DNA from 3 places in the Bradyrhizobium ottawaense genome. Region 1 is predicted to be linked to each of the others. Evidence: riboswitches for the same ligand, from Rfam matches in the RefSeq annotation. Region 1 holds a riboswitch; each other region holds the start of a gene.
The links. A riboswitch is a leader RNA that binds a small molecule or an ion and turns the genes downstream of it on or off. The one in region 1 is predicted to bind cobalamin.
Positions count from the first base shown of each region.

Region 1 (4,981 bases):
GCCGCCTGCGCGCACTCGGTATCCCTTTCACCGTGACGCCTGGCGTGCCGTCCTTCTCCGCCGCCGCCGCCGCTCTGGAGGCTGAGCTGACGCTGCCCGGTCTCGCCCAGACGGTGGTGCTGACGCGCACGCCCGGCCGCGCCAGTGCGATGCCCGAGCGCGAGAAGCTCGCCGCATTCGCCGCGACCGGTGCGGTGCTTGCGATCCATCTGTCGATCCATCTGCTCGACAAGGTCGTCGCCGAGCTCGCGCCGCGTTATGGCGCGGATTGCCCGGTCGCCATCGTCTGGCGCGCGAGCTGGCCGGACCAGCGCATCGTCCGCGCCACGCTTGCTACGCTCGATGCTGCCGTCGGCACCGAGATGGAGCGCACCGCGATCATTCTGGTCGGCAGAACGCTTGGCGCTGCGGATTTCGACGAGAGCCGCCTCTATGCCGCCGACTACGATCGTCGCTATCGGCCTGTCGGTGCCGAGCCACGCTTTCCGGAGGCCTCGTGATGGCGGCAGGCTTCGTCATCTCCGCGCCGGCTTCCGGCGTCGGCAAGACCACGCTGACGCTGGCGCTCGCGCGCGCCTGGCGCAATCGCGGATTGAACGTGCAGTGCTTCAAGAGCGGTCCCGATTACATCGATCCCGCCTTCCACGCCGCCGCCACGGGGCGCGCTTCCGTCAACGTCGATAGCTGGGCGATGGACCGCGGGGGCATCGCCCATCTCGTCAGCCGCGGCGCGGACGCCGATGTCGTGCTCGCCGAGGGATCGATGGGCCTGTTCGACGGCGTCGCCGCGCGCGGTGTCTCCGGCACCGGTGCCACCGCCGACATTGCGGAGATGCTGGGCTGGCCGGTGGTGCTGGTGATCGATCCTTCCGGTCAGGCGCAGACCGCGGCGGCGATCGCCGCGGGACTTCGCGATTATCGCCCCGGTGTGCGCCTTGCGGGCGTCGTGCTCAACCGCGTTGCCAGCCCGCGCCACGAAGACCTCGTGCGGCGTGCGCTCAACGATTCCGGCATTGCCGTGTTCGGCGCGCTGCCGCGTCATGCCGAGATCAGCCTGCCGAAGCGACATCTCGGCCTGGTGCAGGCCGAAGAGCAGGGCGAGATCGGCAAGCTGATCGACGAGGCCGCGCGCTTCGTCGCCGAGCATGTCGATCTCGATGCGGTGCTGCGATCGGCTGCCAGCTGGTCGCCGCAACCTGCCGCGAATGGGCTGAACGTGACACCGCCGGGGCAGCGCATCGCGCTGGCCCGCGATGCGGCGTTCTCCTTCGTCTATCCGCATATGCTGGAAGCCTGGCGCCGGGCGGGCGCGGAGATCTCGACATTCTCGCCGCTCTCCGATGAAGCGCCTGACGCGAGCGCCGATGTGTGCTGGCTGCCCGGCGGTTATCCCGAGTTGCATGCCGGCAAGATCGCGGCCAATGCGCGTTTTCGCAGCGGCCTGCGCGCCTTCGCCGAAACGCGGCCGGTGCACGGCGAATGCGGGGGCTATATGGTGCTGGGAACCGCTTTGACCGATGCGGACGGAATCCGCCACGAGATGACAGGCCTGCTTGGCCTGGAGACGAGCTTTGCCAAACGCCGCATGCATCTCGGTTATCGTCTGGCCGAACTCGCCGCGCCGATGCCGGGACATCGCTCCGGCGCGCGCCTGCGCGGCCACGAATTCCACTATTCGACCATTCTTGCCCAGCCTGATACGCCGCTGGCGGTCGTGCATGATGCGACTGGCGCAGTCATCGCCGAGACCGGCTCGCAGCGCGGCCACGCCACCGGCACCTTCTTTCATCTGATCGCGGAGGACCGGTGAGCGGATTCGTCTCCTTCATCTCCGCCGGGCCCGGCGACCCCGAGCTTCTCACGCTCAAGGGCGCCGCGCGGCTGCGCGAAGCCGACGTCGTGCTCTATGACGATCTTGCCTCTGGCGCGATCCTCGATCTCGCCCGGCCAGGCGCCAATCTCGTCGCGGTGGGGAAACGGGCAGGGCGTCCCTCGACCAAGCAGCACCACGTCAACCGCCTGCTGGTCGACTATGCGGCGACAGGCGCACGCGTGGTGCGGCTCAAGTCGGGCGACGCCGGCATTTTCGGCCGGCTCGAGGAAGAACTTGAGACGCTGCGTGAGGCCGGCATCGGCTACGAGATCGTTCCCGGCGTGACATCGGCCTGCGTTGCCGCGGCGCAAGCCGGCATTCCCCTGACCCGGCGCCATACCTCGCGCCGGGTGCAGTTCGTGACCGGGGCTGATGTCACCGGCGCGTTGCCGCCTAACCTGAACTGGGGGGCACTGGCCGACCCGGAAGCGACGACCGTGGTCTATATGGGCCGGCGCACCTTTCCGGCGCTTGCCGCAAAGTTGATCGCGCACGGGCTCGCTGCGGATACCCCCGCGCTGTTCGCCGAATCCCTCGGACGCCCCGACGAACGGCTGGTCCGCACCACCATCGCCGAGCTTGCCGAGCAGCTTGCGCGCGGCGGGGCCGCCTCGACGGCCGCCGTGATCCTGTTTGGGGCGCTGGCGGGGGATTATCCCACATGACGGCCTTGGCCGCCCTTCGCCCCTTGACGCAGGCTCAGCGAAAGGGGCACACAAGAGAGGCATGGTGCTCGACGCGGCGCAAAGCGCCGGAGCATAATCGGGAATGGGGGTGGGCGGACCCAGTTGCGGCGCCCAAAACCCCAGCCGCCCCCGCGACTGTAAGCGGTGAGGGACTCCGATCAGCCACTGGGCCGCAAGGTCCGGGAAGGCCGGAAATCCCGGGGAACCGCGAGCCAGGAGACCGGCCCTGCACGTTTTGAGGCCAAGGCCGTCGGGTGTGACGGCAGGAAGGAACTGAGCCATGCATATCGAACCCGGGGTCGTGACGGGCGCCAAGCTCGTGTTGAGTTACGCAACCGGCATCGCCGCAGGCGGCGTTGCGCTGAAGCTCGCGGTCGAGACCGTGCGTGAGCAGGGCATCACGTCGTTCGCGGCGCGGACGCTGGCCACCACAGTCCTCGTCTTCACTTTCTTCGAGATCCTGCCGCACTTCCCGGTCGGCGTCTCCGAGGTGCACTTCATTCTCGGCTCGACACTGTTCCTGCTGTTCGGCGCGGCGCCGGCGGCGTTCGGCCTTGCCTTCGGTCTGCTGCTCCAGGGCGTGTTCTTCGAGCCGGCCGACATCCCGCAATACGGCATGAACGTCACCACGCTGCTGGTGCCGCTGTTCGCGATCCAGGCGATCGCCACACGGATCATCTCGCGCAACACCGCCTATGTCGATTTGAAGTATCGGCAGGCGTTGGCGCTCTCGACGACCTACCAGGCCGGCGTGATCGCCTGGGTGGCGTTCTGGGCGCTCTATGGCTCGGGCTTTGCGATGAGCAACCTCGCCAACATCGCGACGTTCGCGGCGTCCTATGCGCTCGTCATCGTGATCGAGCCGCTCGCCGATCTCGCGGTGCTGGCACTGGCGAAGTCGCTGCGCGGCGTCACCGCGCCCGGCCTCGTCACCCCGCGCCTGCACAACGCGGCCTGAGAGACAAGCGAACGGGCGGCCAGCAGGGCCGCCCGTCGCGTTCGCGATGCTCACACTCTCCCTGATAGGCATCGGTTGCGGCGATCCCGACCAGCTCACGCGCGCCGCTGTTCAGGCGATCAACGCCGCCGATCTCGTCCTGATTCCGCGCAAGGGGGCGGCAAAGTCCGATCTCGCCGATCTCAGGCGGACGATCTGCGCGGACGTGCTCACCAGCGACAAGACAATCATTGCCGAATTCGACCTTCCCGTGCGCGACGCTGGTGAAGCTGACTATCGCAAGGGCGTGGACGATTGGCATGATGCGGTTGCCGCGGCCTGGTCGAAAGCGATCGCAAACCATCTCGAAGGCGAAGGCAAGGTTGCGCTGCTGATCTGGGGCGATCCCTCGCTCTATGACTCCTCGCTGCGCATTGCACGACGGCTCAATCCGTTGCCGACGATCGAGGTCGTGCCCGGTATCACCTCGATCCAGGCGCTGTGCGCGGCGCATGCGCTGCCGCTCAACGACATCGGCGAGCCTTTTCTGGTCACGACGGGGCGGCGCTTGCGCGAAGGCGGCTGGCCGCAAGATGTCGATACCGTGGTGGTGATGCTCGACGGCGGCACGGCGTTTCAATCGCTCGATCAGCGGGGCTTGCAGATCTGGTGGGGCGCCTATCTCGGCATGCCCGACCAGATCATCATGTCCGGCGCGCTCGCCGAGGTTGGCCCGCGCATCGTCGCGGCGCGGCAGGAAGCGCGCGAGCGGCACGGCTGGATCATGGACAGCTACATTCTCAAGCGCGCACGTTAAGCGAGGCAGCATGCTCCCCGAATGGGTCCCCCAGAACTGCCCCGATGTCTCCGCGGCCCATCGCGAGGCGGCGATTGCGCGGCAGGCGCAACTGACAAAACCGACCGGCGCGCTCGGCCGGCTCGAGCAGCTCGCAATCGAGCTTGCGGGCCTGCAGGCGACCGAACAGCCGCGTGCCGCACGGGTGCCGATCATCATCTTCGCCGGCGACCACGGCATCGTCGCGCAGGGCGTATCGGCCTATCCGCAAGCCGTGACTATCGCGATGATGGCGAATTTCGCCGCCGGCGGCGCCGCGATCTCGGTGCTGGCGCGCGAGCTTGGCTCGAGCCTGGAGGTGGTCGACGCCGGCACGCTGGCGCAGGACGAGATGGCAGGAATCGTCACCGACAAGCCGCGCCACGGCACACGCGATTTCAGCGTCGAAGCCGCTCTCGCACCCGCCGAGCTGGGGTATGCGTTCGAGGCCGGCCAGCGCGCCGTCGCACGTGCGGCTGCCCATCAGCCTGATCTCCTGATCTTCGGCGAGATGGGGATCGGCAACACCACGACCTCGGCGGCAATCGCGGCGGGCCTGCTCGGCATCAGCGCCGAAGAGATTGCGGGGAGCGGCACCGGGATCGATGCGGCGGGGCGCGCGCACAAGTCCCGTGTGATTGATGCTGCGA
Region 1 covers NZ_CP029425.2:5,567,865-5,572,845, reverse strand. Annotated here, with positions in the region: gene cobM (precorrin-4 C(11)-methyltransferase) at 1-500, shown strand, start outside; gene CIT37_RS26640 (cobyrinic acid a,c-diamide synthase CobB) at 500-1,810, shown strand; gene cobA (uroporphyrinogen-III C-methyltransferase) at 1,807-2,538, shown strand; cobalamin riboswitch at 2,584-2,802, shown strand; gene CIT37_RS26630 (energy-coupling factor ABC transporter permease) at 2,840-3,517, shown strand; gene cobF (precorrin-6A synthase (deacetylating)) at 3,564-4,313, shown strand; gene cobT (nicotinate-nucleotide--dimethylbenzimidazole phosphoribosyltransferase) at 4,324-4,981, shown strand, end outside.

Region 2 (4,981 bases), 1.4 Mb from region 1:
AGGCCGCGAACGGCGTGGCGCACGCGAACGCAAAGCTTGCGAGCGCGCATGACGCCGTCAGCAGCGCAAAGCAGAACATCGGCGCAAGGCGCGGCGCGACCGGGTGAAGCCGGAAGCGATCGTCACCAGACGGCAGGATGCCGAGAGCCATGGTTGAATCTCCTTCTCTTCGAATTCTAGTCCGTTTGAGGGCGTGTGACGGCCCTGGCGAAAATCAGAACGTTGCGCCGGCCTTGAGCAGATAGGTGCGGCCGGGCAGCGGATAGGCACTGAAGCGGCCGTCCGTGAAGGTGCTCGCGATGGCGTAGTCGTAGTAGAGCGCGTTCAGCACATTGTTGACGCTGAGGGACCAGAAGTAGCGCTCAACCTGGCCGCTGAGCTTGAGATCGATCGTGCCGTTGGCGGGGATCGGCTTCTGGGTGCCCGCCTGGTCGTTGTCCATGCGACGCTCGCTCCAGAAGCGCGCGGTGGCATCGAGCACCACGTAATTCTGCCAGATGTTCCAGGTGACACCCGCACTCGCCGTGTAGCGCGAGACCAGCGGCACGTCGTTGCCGGCCCAGATGCCTTCGCGGAAGACCGCACTTGTATAGGCCACGCCGGAGCGCAGCAGCAGGGCGTCGTTGACGCGATAGGACAGACTGGTCTCAGAGCCGTAGCGGCGGGTCGGATCAAGATTTGTGTTGTAGAACAGGACCGGATTGAAATGGACCTCGTTGGTGAGATCCATCAGATAGAGACTGCTCTGCAGCTGCAACCCGCCGCCCTTGATGCGAACACCGCCCTCGATGTCCTGCGAGGTCTGGGTCTTGAGCTGGAACGTTTGCGGGATCGCAGCGAAGGTCAAGGGATCGAACGAAGGCCCTGAGGACAGGCGCTCGTCGACATCAGGCGTGCGGAACGCGCGCGCTACGCGGCCGAACAGCGAGACCTGGTCGTTCAGACGATGCTCGGCGCCGAGATGCAGCGCATATTGGGTCTCGTTGCTCGTCAGCGGCAACGCGCCGATGTCGGCGTTGAACGGAGCTGCCGGGTCGAAATTGTCGCGTGCCGCAAGACTGACGTTCTGCACCCGCGCGCCGTAGGAGATGTCTGTCGTGGGGGCGATTCCCAATGTGTGCTGGAAATAACCCGCAACGGTCCGCTGCCTGAGGTCGTAATTGTGCCAGGGGGCGAGCCCCTGCCCGGCGCCGCGGTTCTGCTCAAAGCTCGCATCGTAATAGTCGATGCCAGTCAGAAGCTGCGACGGCATGCCGAGCAGCAGGCTCTTCACGCTGAGCCGCGGCGTGATCGACCATGTCGTCAGATGGGAACCGACATAGGTCGACGAGAAGAAGGCCGGAACCGGCGTCGGGCTGGAAAAGAATGCACTCTGCTGCTTCTTGTCGCGCACGCCGCCGTCGACGATGAGATCGACGCCGCTGATCAGGGTCTTGGTGAAACCCGCAGTCGCGCCAAAACCCTGCTGGTTGGCGTAGTTGAACAGCGTGCTGGTCCCTCGCCGGTTGGCCCTGAGCTCGTCGAGGCCGATCGAGGGATCGACGGTGCGGCCGCCCGGCAGTCGCAGCTCCTGATTATCACCGGTAACCGTGAGAAAAGCAGTCAGGCCTGGCGTGGTGTAATTGAGATTGCCGACGCCATTCTGCTGGGAATAGCGGTTGTTGTCGCGATAGCCATCGGTCCTGACCGTATTGCCGTAGAACGAGGTCGACCACCGACCGGAATTGAGCGAGGTCGACACGTTGCCGAGCCTGGTGTTGAACGAGCCGAAGCCGGCCTCGATGCGCGCGGTCACGGGCGGTCCGCCGACGCCGTTTTTGGTGACGATGTTGATCACACCGCCGACCGCGTTGTCGCCATAGAGCACCGCGCCGGAATTGCCGCGCGTCACCTCGATGCGCTCGATGGAATTGAGCGGGATGGTGGAGAGATCCACCTGCGCCATGTCGACGTCGTTCAGCCGCCGGCCGTTGACCAGCACCAGCGTGTTGGCAGTGGCAAAGGCGCCGAAGCCACGCAGGTCCACGCTGGTCTTGGCGCCGATCTGGCCGCCATAGAACGTCGTGATCTGGGCCCCCGGCGTTTGCGTCGCAATGATCTCGGCGAGCGTCTGCGATGGCGAATGCGCGATATCGGCTGCCGTGATGACGGTCGTCGCGGCCCCGACGATGCCGCCGCTGCCGGCGGCAGCCTCACCGCCGGAGCCGGATGAGCCGGCGCCATTGCCTGCCGGCGCGACATTCGTCCTCACCCCCGCCTCGCCATCGCCGATCGCCCTGGCGCGCGTTCGGTTCTGATCGTCGGACCTGGTCACCTCGATCGGCGGCAATTGCTCGGCAAGCGCCTGCTGGGCGAAGGCGGAGGACGGATCGAGCGAATGCAGGGAAACGGATGCGAGCAGGCCGGCGGCAAAGCGCCTGGCGGCAGAGACGAGACGGGACACAATGGTAACCTCGGTATGACGTCAGTGGCACGTCACAGCGAACGAGGTTTCACGGCAGAGCGATGGATTGCTCCGGTGAAGCTAATGTCTGTACTCCCCGACCGACATCTTCGCGTGTGACCACGGCTGACGGCAGGTCTCCTGGCTCGCGGGTCGTGACCTTGCGTCGCCTTCCCAGGACCGAGTTTCCCAGTGGCATGAGACGAAAGATTCACCGCTTACAGTTGCGGGGGCAGCCGTGGCGTTGAGATAATCCCGGCGTTGGGACAATCCCGCACCACATTCCCTTTTGATCTCCATGAGGAGAACCGTCGCCGATCATTTACGAGCCGTTCGCCCCGCGAGTCAATCGACCGTTGGGTGCCGGCCGCTCAGGTCCGCCCGCGCACACGTTGCGCCTGGGCCCAGGCGACAGCGACATCGCGGGGCGGAACATCGACGCGCTTGATCGGGGTCAATTCGCCGGAGGCCGAGACGATCGCGGTCTCCTCGCGCCGGCAACGCGTGCAGACGAAGCGGACCTCGTGCGGGGACGCCGTCCAGCTCGACCGCTTCACGTTGGCTGCCATCGGCCAGGCATCGCAATGCGAGCACGACACCAGAAACCGGCCGGGATCGAGCATACCCATTTCCATCGGACTCCGCGTCCTGCCCACTTGCTTCAATGATTGACCCATGTGAATCGTTCCGGTGCCCAGGCACCGCCCATTCCACGGGTTGCATTCCTACAAGGCAGAGGCGGTGCGCTCAGCGCGCGCCCTTGAGGGTGCAGGAGGTCGTGCAGGTGACCGTGGTGCCGCGATCGCACGATTTGCAGGCATTGACGCACTGGTTCATGTCGCGGGGATTGTAGCTGTAGTTCCGCATCGGGCAGGTCGGCGTCGAGCCGGTGATATCCTGCTCCTGGTCGCAGGCCGCCGTCATGAGCGCGAATATGATCACGGCAACGAGGCGCATGTGATTGCCCTGTCAAGCATGGCAAATGACACTCGCGAGGTGCGCTGCATTGCAGCGAACCCCGGCCTTTCCACCACGAGCGATCGCTCGCGAGGTCAAGGATGCGCGCCAAACCTTAAGATCGGATTGCAGCCGGCGTCAGGCAGCAGCCTTGGTCGCGATCGCCTGCCGCATGTCCACCGCCAGCTGACGGTATTGCTCCGAGAGTTTCAGATAGAACTCGCGCTTGGTGCTGTCGGTGGCGAGCTTGGCGATCAGCTCACATTCGGCGGTGAGCGTCTCGAACCGTTCCAGCCTGTCCTGAAGTTCCGTCATCGGCGTGTCCCCGTCAAACGCCTCAAGGACATCCAACCTAAGCCCGGGAAATAGGTCACGGCGAACATCGTTATCGAGCAGAAACGTTTTTTCCGACAGGGCGAGCTGGCGCAACAAAAACGGCTATTTCTGCTCCAGCCGCCAGGCGCCGTCCCACCCCTCTTCCGGCGGCTTGGCCTCGAGCTGCGCGATGCGGCCGAGCATCGTGCGCGAGGGGCCGTCGCCGGGGACGGCTTCGAGCGCGGCGTTGAAGGCGGCGCGCGCCTCGTCGAAGCGGCGGGCCCGATAGGCGGCGAGCGCTTCGGCATAATGCGTGCGCAGGCTGTCCTGCGCGCCGGTGAGTGCGCCCGCCCGCGCCATCACCTCGAAGATCGGCTGCGGCGCGCTCTGGCCCGCGACCGCCAGACGATCGATCTCGCGCAATTCGAGCCGCGCTCCGATCGCGTCAGCAGTTGCCTGCGAGATCAGGATGCGGGTTCCGTAGACCTTGTTGACGGCCTCCAGCCGCGAGGCCAGGTTCACGGCGTCGCCCATCACGGTGAAGCTCATCATCAGCTCGGAGCCGATGCTGCCGGTCAGGACCTCGCCGGTGGCGATGCCGATCCGCAGGTCACACGGCGCCGGCATGGCGCGGATGCCGAGCAGGTCGGGCAGCTGCTTCTGCAGCGCGGGCACCTGGTCGACCATCTCGGTTGCGGCGATGCCGGCCAGGAGCGCCTGCTCGTCTTCCTCGATGAAGGGCGGGCCCCAATAGGACATGATGGCGTCGCCGATATATTTGTCGATGATGCCGCGATTACCCCTGATCGGTCCGGACATCACCGTGAAATAGTGGTTCATCACCCTGACGAGGCCGCGCGGGGTCATGCCCTCGCTCATCGAGGTGAAGCCGCTCATGTCGCAGAACATGATGGTCATGACCCGGCGCTCGCCGTCGATCGCGACCTCGGGCCGGTCGATCAGCCCCTGCACCACCTTGGGATCGATGTAGCGGCCAAAGGTCTCGCGGATGCGCTCGTTGTGCCTGAGCTGCTCGGTCATGCGGTTGAAAGCCGCGGCGAGCTCGCCGATCTCGTCCTGCGTGGAGACGGTGATGGTCTTGTCGAAGCGGCCGGCCTCGACCTCGCGGGTGCCGGCGAGCAGCAGCCGCACCGGGCGCGTGATGCCGCTGGACACCAGGAGCGCAAAGGCAAAGCCGACGATCGCCGCGAGCAACGTCACGATGCCAGAGACGATGATCGCTTGGTGCTGATGGCCGATCACCTG
Region 2 covers NZ_CP029425.2:4,147,571-4,152,551, reverse strand. Annotated here, with positions in the region: gene CIT37_RS19860 (hypothetical protein) at 1-151, opposite strand, end outside; gene CIT37_RS19855 (TonB-dependent receptor) at 215-2,443, opposite strand; cobalamin riboswitch at 2,558-2,771, opposite strand; gene CIT37_RS19850 (hypothetical protein) at 2,815-3,078, opposite strand; gene CIT37_RS19845 (hypothetical protein) at 3,191-3,400, opposite strand; gene CIT37_RS19840 (hypothetical protein) at 3,539-3,829, opposite strand; gene CIT37_RS19835 (adenylate/guanylate cyclase domain-containing protein) at 3,839-4,981, opposite strand, start outside.
Region 2: another riboswitch for cobalamin. It lies ahead of CIT37_RS19855 (TonB-dependent receptor); the one in region 1 lies ahead of CIT37_RS26630 (energy-coupling factor ABC transporter permease).

Region 3 (4,981 bases), 1.4 Mb from region 1:
AAATGGCCGCTGCCAACGGTTCTGCAATGAAATTTCGCACTTCACACGAAAAGATGTGAAAAAGATCGGTCTGGCTTTCTCTGGCCGATTTAGAAGAAGACGCAATGGAGTTCAGGGTAGACGCCCGCGCATAACTTAACCTTCTTACGCCCGGCAAGATTGATCGTTGATGTCGACCTGGGCAGGTGGAGCAGAGTTAAACAGGCGTTTTCCATGCTTCGAAATCTGGATCGATGACATGCAGACGAATGGGTGCCAGCTAAGCTAGGGTCGAGCCAGTCTGGTCCTCGACGTTTTCTTGCGTACGGCCCCTGAGCTTCCCGGCCTGCGCGCTCGGAAATGCGCAAGCGCTCAGCGGTATGCCGGGTCGCTACCGGTGAACGTCTCCCGGTAACTTCCTCGCCGGTTTCGTCTCACACCCAGTTCCTGGTGCCTTCGACGTTGCTATACTCACGCACAGTGGTGTCCTCACACCGGCTGGAGTGAAGGCGGGAAAACCACATCTCGCAAGCTCGTGCGCGCCGCTGACACTAGGCGGAACAAACGCAATCGCGCGGCCGACCTTCTTGCGACGGGCCGGACTGCTGCGAGAAAGGCACCCGGACCGTTGCGGAAGCTAAAACAAAGCAAGTGCCGAGCGCGTATGTCTTGCAGTCGGTCCGAGGCACTGGGCCATGGAGGAACTGCGGCGCGATGTTGCTCTGCGGCAGTTTACTCGGGCCTTCGCTCTCCTAAGTCTTCCTCTTCATTTGGCTCGGTGCGTTGGAACCAGGAGCCAGGGGCAAATTTCGCGATGCGCTTGGCAAAGGAGGATTGTGGCTCCCAATCCTGTCCTTCTCTCTTTTCGAAAGTGATGACCCCGTTGTGTGCAAAATAACGTGGTCCTTGGATACTACAATTCACCAAGAGCAGAACGCGCCACACGTCACCCGTCTCGGCCGGTTTGCCATTCCGCTTCGGTAAGTAGTCCACTCCAACTGGTTCAATGATAGTACAGCGGCCCTGCCGCAGAAGATCGCCGAGCCGGCCTTGCGGGGTGGCCACGAAGTTGAAGTTGGCCGGATCATGCAGAAAGCGAAGATTTGCGTCCCTTTCGCCATCTGCGACTTCACTGGCGATCAGGGAGAGCGCCAGGGCGCGCCAGCCCAATTCCATCGGCTTCGCATAAGTCGACGCAAGTTCAAACGTGCCGTCGAGGGCGATCTTCCAGGTGATAACGTACTGTTCGTCCGATTTGTTGTCCCGGTGTCTGGTCCACGAAACGAAAATAAAGTCGTTTTGGCCAAGTTCAATAACGCCCCACATTTGAGGCACGAACTGTGCCACCTTCGAGACATTGGAGATAATTTGTTCTATCGTCTCACCATCTTGCGCTCGCCAAGTTGACTTCAATCGTTCGACAAGGGGGCTGTCGCTGGCCCGAATATTATTGCTCATGGCAGCCGGCCAGGCGAGGCAGATTAAAAATCCGACCAAGCAAAGCCATAGCGCGGGTCTTCCAGACATTCTCTTCATAACCCTCGGCCTATCGCGTTTCATCCAAACATCTTGTAAAGCAGGCAACCTCGAACCTGCTATGAGCCATCGCAAGAAGTTTACGGGATGCGACGTGGCACCCGCTGGCTGTCCCGCGCGATCAGGCGCTCCCTGTATGTCATGCGCAGCTAACTTCCCCGACAGCGACTGCGTCAGTTGGCTGAGCTGGACCTGCCCAGCAGGAGGAGACTGGGCATGCCGAGGGTCTGCATTCTTCGTGCCAGGCAATAGGCGGAAATTTTCACAGAGTTTGTGTCGCTCTTGTCGACTTTCTGACCTTTGCACGTTTTCGGTGTTCCTATTCAGTGTATCCGCCGCAGCTTGTGCATCCTTGTCCCGCACCGGATATTTAGCAGAAGAGTTGAACGCCTCGATGCCGGATGCCTGATGGACGGAAGTGCGTTTGCCGCTATTGAGCTGTGTGGTTCGCTATCGTGCCGCCGGCGTTCGAGCTGCATGATTGCCAGCGGCACCAAGCCGGCTTGATCCCGGCTTTGAAGTCTGGGTGGCACGCAAATCAACCCCTCGCCTCGTATGTTGCTAAATTCCGCCACGTGCCTTGGCCTATTCGCTGCAGATCCTTTAGTTGAGAGAATAGCTGGCTAGCCGAGGTGCTGGGCGAAACTCTGGAAATCGCAAGGCCGCATCGAAAGCATTCTGATAGAAACGTCGGTACTCCCGCCGGAAGGCTGCTTCTGTCCCTTTCATCGATCTAGCGTGCGGCTCCGCCTCAAGGCAGCTCCGGATGCTATTCCGGTATCTGAGAAGGATATGTCTGATTATGACATCTCTGATTAGAGAATGTTTCTGGATGGTGGTAAGTCACAGAGATGCACGGTCATTCGGCTAGCAGATGTCGCAGATTAGCTTGCACATAATCTGAGAGGTTGACGGAAGAGTTCTCGTGCCGATAATCCAAGTCGTCGAGGTTCTCCGGTTCCCATTGATCCGGAGCTAAGAGGGAAGCCGGTGCAAATGCCGGCGCTGCCCCCGCAACTGTAAGTGGCGAGCCGCTGTCCAACGATGTCACTGAAGCCTGCACGGCTTCGGGAAGGCCGGACAGCAGCGATGACCAGCAAGCCAGGAGACCGGCCCCGACAATATATTGGTCCACGGGCGGGGTGTCTCGGTGGTACGCCAAGCAGCCGTCGCACGCGCGACTTCTCCTGCCTGCGTCCGCCATGGCCTTTGTCCCCAACAGGGGTTAACGCGATGTCTCCTCTCTCTCTTCCAGTTGCTACGCTCGGAACGCCACGCATCGGCCCAAGGCGTGAGCTCAAGCTCGCTCTAGAAAGCTACTGGTCTGGAAAGATTAGTGAACAGCAGTTGTACGAAGACGCATCCGGCCTACGCGCAGCGAACTGGGCTCGTCAAAAATCGCTCGGCGTCACGATCATTCCGTCAAACGACTTCTCGCTGTATGATCAGGTGCTTGATACAAGTGTCATGGTTGGCGCCATCCCGGAGATCTACGCCTCGAGCGGAGAATCCGTTTCGCTCCAGACGTACTTCGCCATGGCCCGCGGATCGCAATGCGGCGATCAGGATGCGAGTTGCGACCAGAGTACGCGGGGATCTGGCGTGCCCGCGCAGGAAATGACCAAGTGGTTCGATACCAACTACCACTACATGGTTCCCGAGTTTTACCGGGGACAGGCGTTCAGACTGTGCTCTCGCAAACCCGTCGAAGAGTATGAGGAAGCCAGGGCTCTTGGCTTTCAGACCCGCCCTGTCCTGATCGGGCCGGTCACATTTTTAAAGCTCGGCAAGAGTACCGATAGCGCGTTCCAGCCCCTCTCTCTCCTCGATGATCTGATACCTGTCTATATCGACCTTCTGCATGAATTAGCCAAACGAGGGGCAAGTTGGGTTCAGTTTGATGAGCCCTGCCTGGTCCTTGATCTGGATGAGGCGGCGCGACAATCGTTGCTGCACGCCTATAACCGGTTCGCAAAGGAGGGACCCGCTATCAAGATCATGCTTGCGAGCTATTTCGGCGCCCTAGGCGACAATCTGGATACTGCCTTGAGCCTGCCAATTTCCGGTCTGCACGTCGATTTGGTTCGAGCGCCAGAACTATTGGATCAGATCATTGCTGACGGCCGAAGTGATCTCGTCATGTCGCTCGGTGTCATCGACGGCCGCAATGTGTGGCGGTCGAACTTGCCGTCGCTCCGTCAGCGGCTGAAGCCCTCGATTGCGAAGCTTGGCAGGCACCGTGTACAGCTCGCTCCGTCCTGCTCGCTGCTTCACGTGCCGGTCGATGTTGAACTCGAGACCGGGCTCGCGTCCGACGTCAAGAGCTGGCTTGCTTTCTCGGTTCAGAAGATGCGTGAGCTTGCGATCCTGGCGCGGGTACTCGCAGGCGACCAGAATGTTGGGCTAGCTCTTGCCGAGTCGGAATGCGCCGCGACTGCCCGCCGGACCTCGCCGAAGATCCATAATGCCAACGTCGCTGTCCGAATGAGGGCGATCGATCAGACGATGCGCCAGCGCGCCACCCCGTTTGCCCGTCGTTCCGAGATCCAAAGGGAACGCTTTGGACTGCCGGCTTTTCCTACCACGACGATAGGATCGTTTCCGCAGACCGCAGCGGTGCGAAATGCTCGCGCGGCGCATGCGCGAGGTGCGATGAGCGAGGAGCAATACGACAGGTTCCTCAAAGAGGAGATAGCCCGCGCCGTACGTTGGCAGGAGGACATCGGTCTTGACGTCCTCGTGCATGGCGAATTCGAGCGTAATGACATGGTGCAGTACTTCAGCGAGCAACTCGCCGGCTTCGCATTTACAAGGAACGGATGGGTTCAGTCCTATGGTTCGCGCTGCGTTAGGCCCCCGATCCTGTTTGGCGATGTAGTGCGGCCGAAGCCGATCACCGTGGAATGGTGGCGCTACGCGCAATCACTAACTGGTAAGCCGATGAAGGCGATGTTGACCGGACCGGTGACGATCCTGAACTGGTCGTTTGTTCGCGATGATATTCCTAGAAGCGAGGTCTGCCGTCAGCTTGCGCTCGCGATGCGCGATGAAGTCCGCGATCTCGAGAATGCCGGTGCAGCCATAATACAGATCGACGAAGCTGCACTCCGCGAAGGATTGCCATTGCGCCGGTCGGACTGGAAGGCATATCTCGATTGGGCCGGAGATTGCTTCCGCCTCTGCTCATCGGGCGTTACCGATCAAACGCAAATCCATACACATATGTGCTACTCAGAGTTTAACGACATCATCGGTGCGATCGCTGCAATGGATGCGGATGTCATTTCAATCGAGACGTCGCGATCGAAAATGGAGCTACTGGATGCGTTCAGGAAGTACGAATATCCAAATCAAATCGGACCGGGCGTGTACGACATTCACTCTCCACGCGTCCCCGAGACGGGCGAAATGAAGGAGCTGATGGTGCTAGCTCGGACGCGTTTGCAGGATTCGCAGCTTTGGGTCA
Region 3 covers NZ_CP029425.2:7,016,738-7,021,718, reverse strand. Annotated here, with positions in the region: gene CIT37_RS33060 (hypothetical protein) at 1-157, opposite strand, end outside; gene CIT37_RS33055 (nodulate formation efficiency C protein) at 712-1,437, opposite strand; cobalamin riboswitch at 2,446-2,647, shown strand; gene metE (5-methyltetrahydropteroyltriglutamate--homocysteine S-methyltransferase) at 2,749-4,981, shown strand, end outside.
Region 3: another riboswitch for cobalamin. It lies ahead of metE (5-methyltetrahydropteroyltriglutamate--homocysteine S-methyltransferase); the one in region 1 lies ahead of CIT37_RS26630 (energy-coupling factor ABC transporter permease).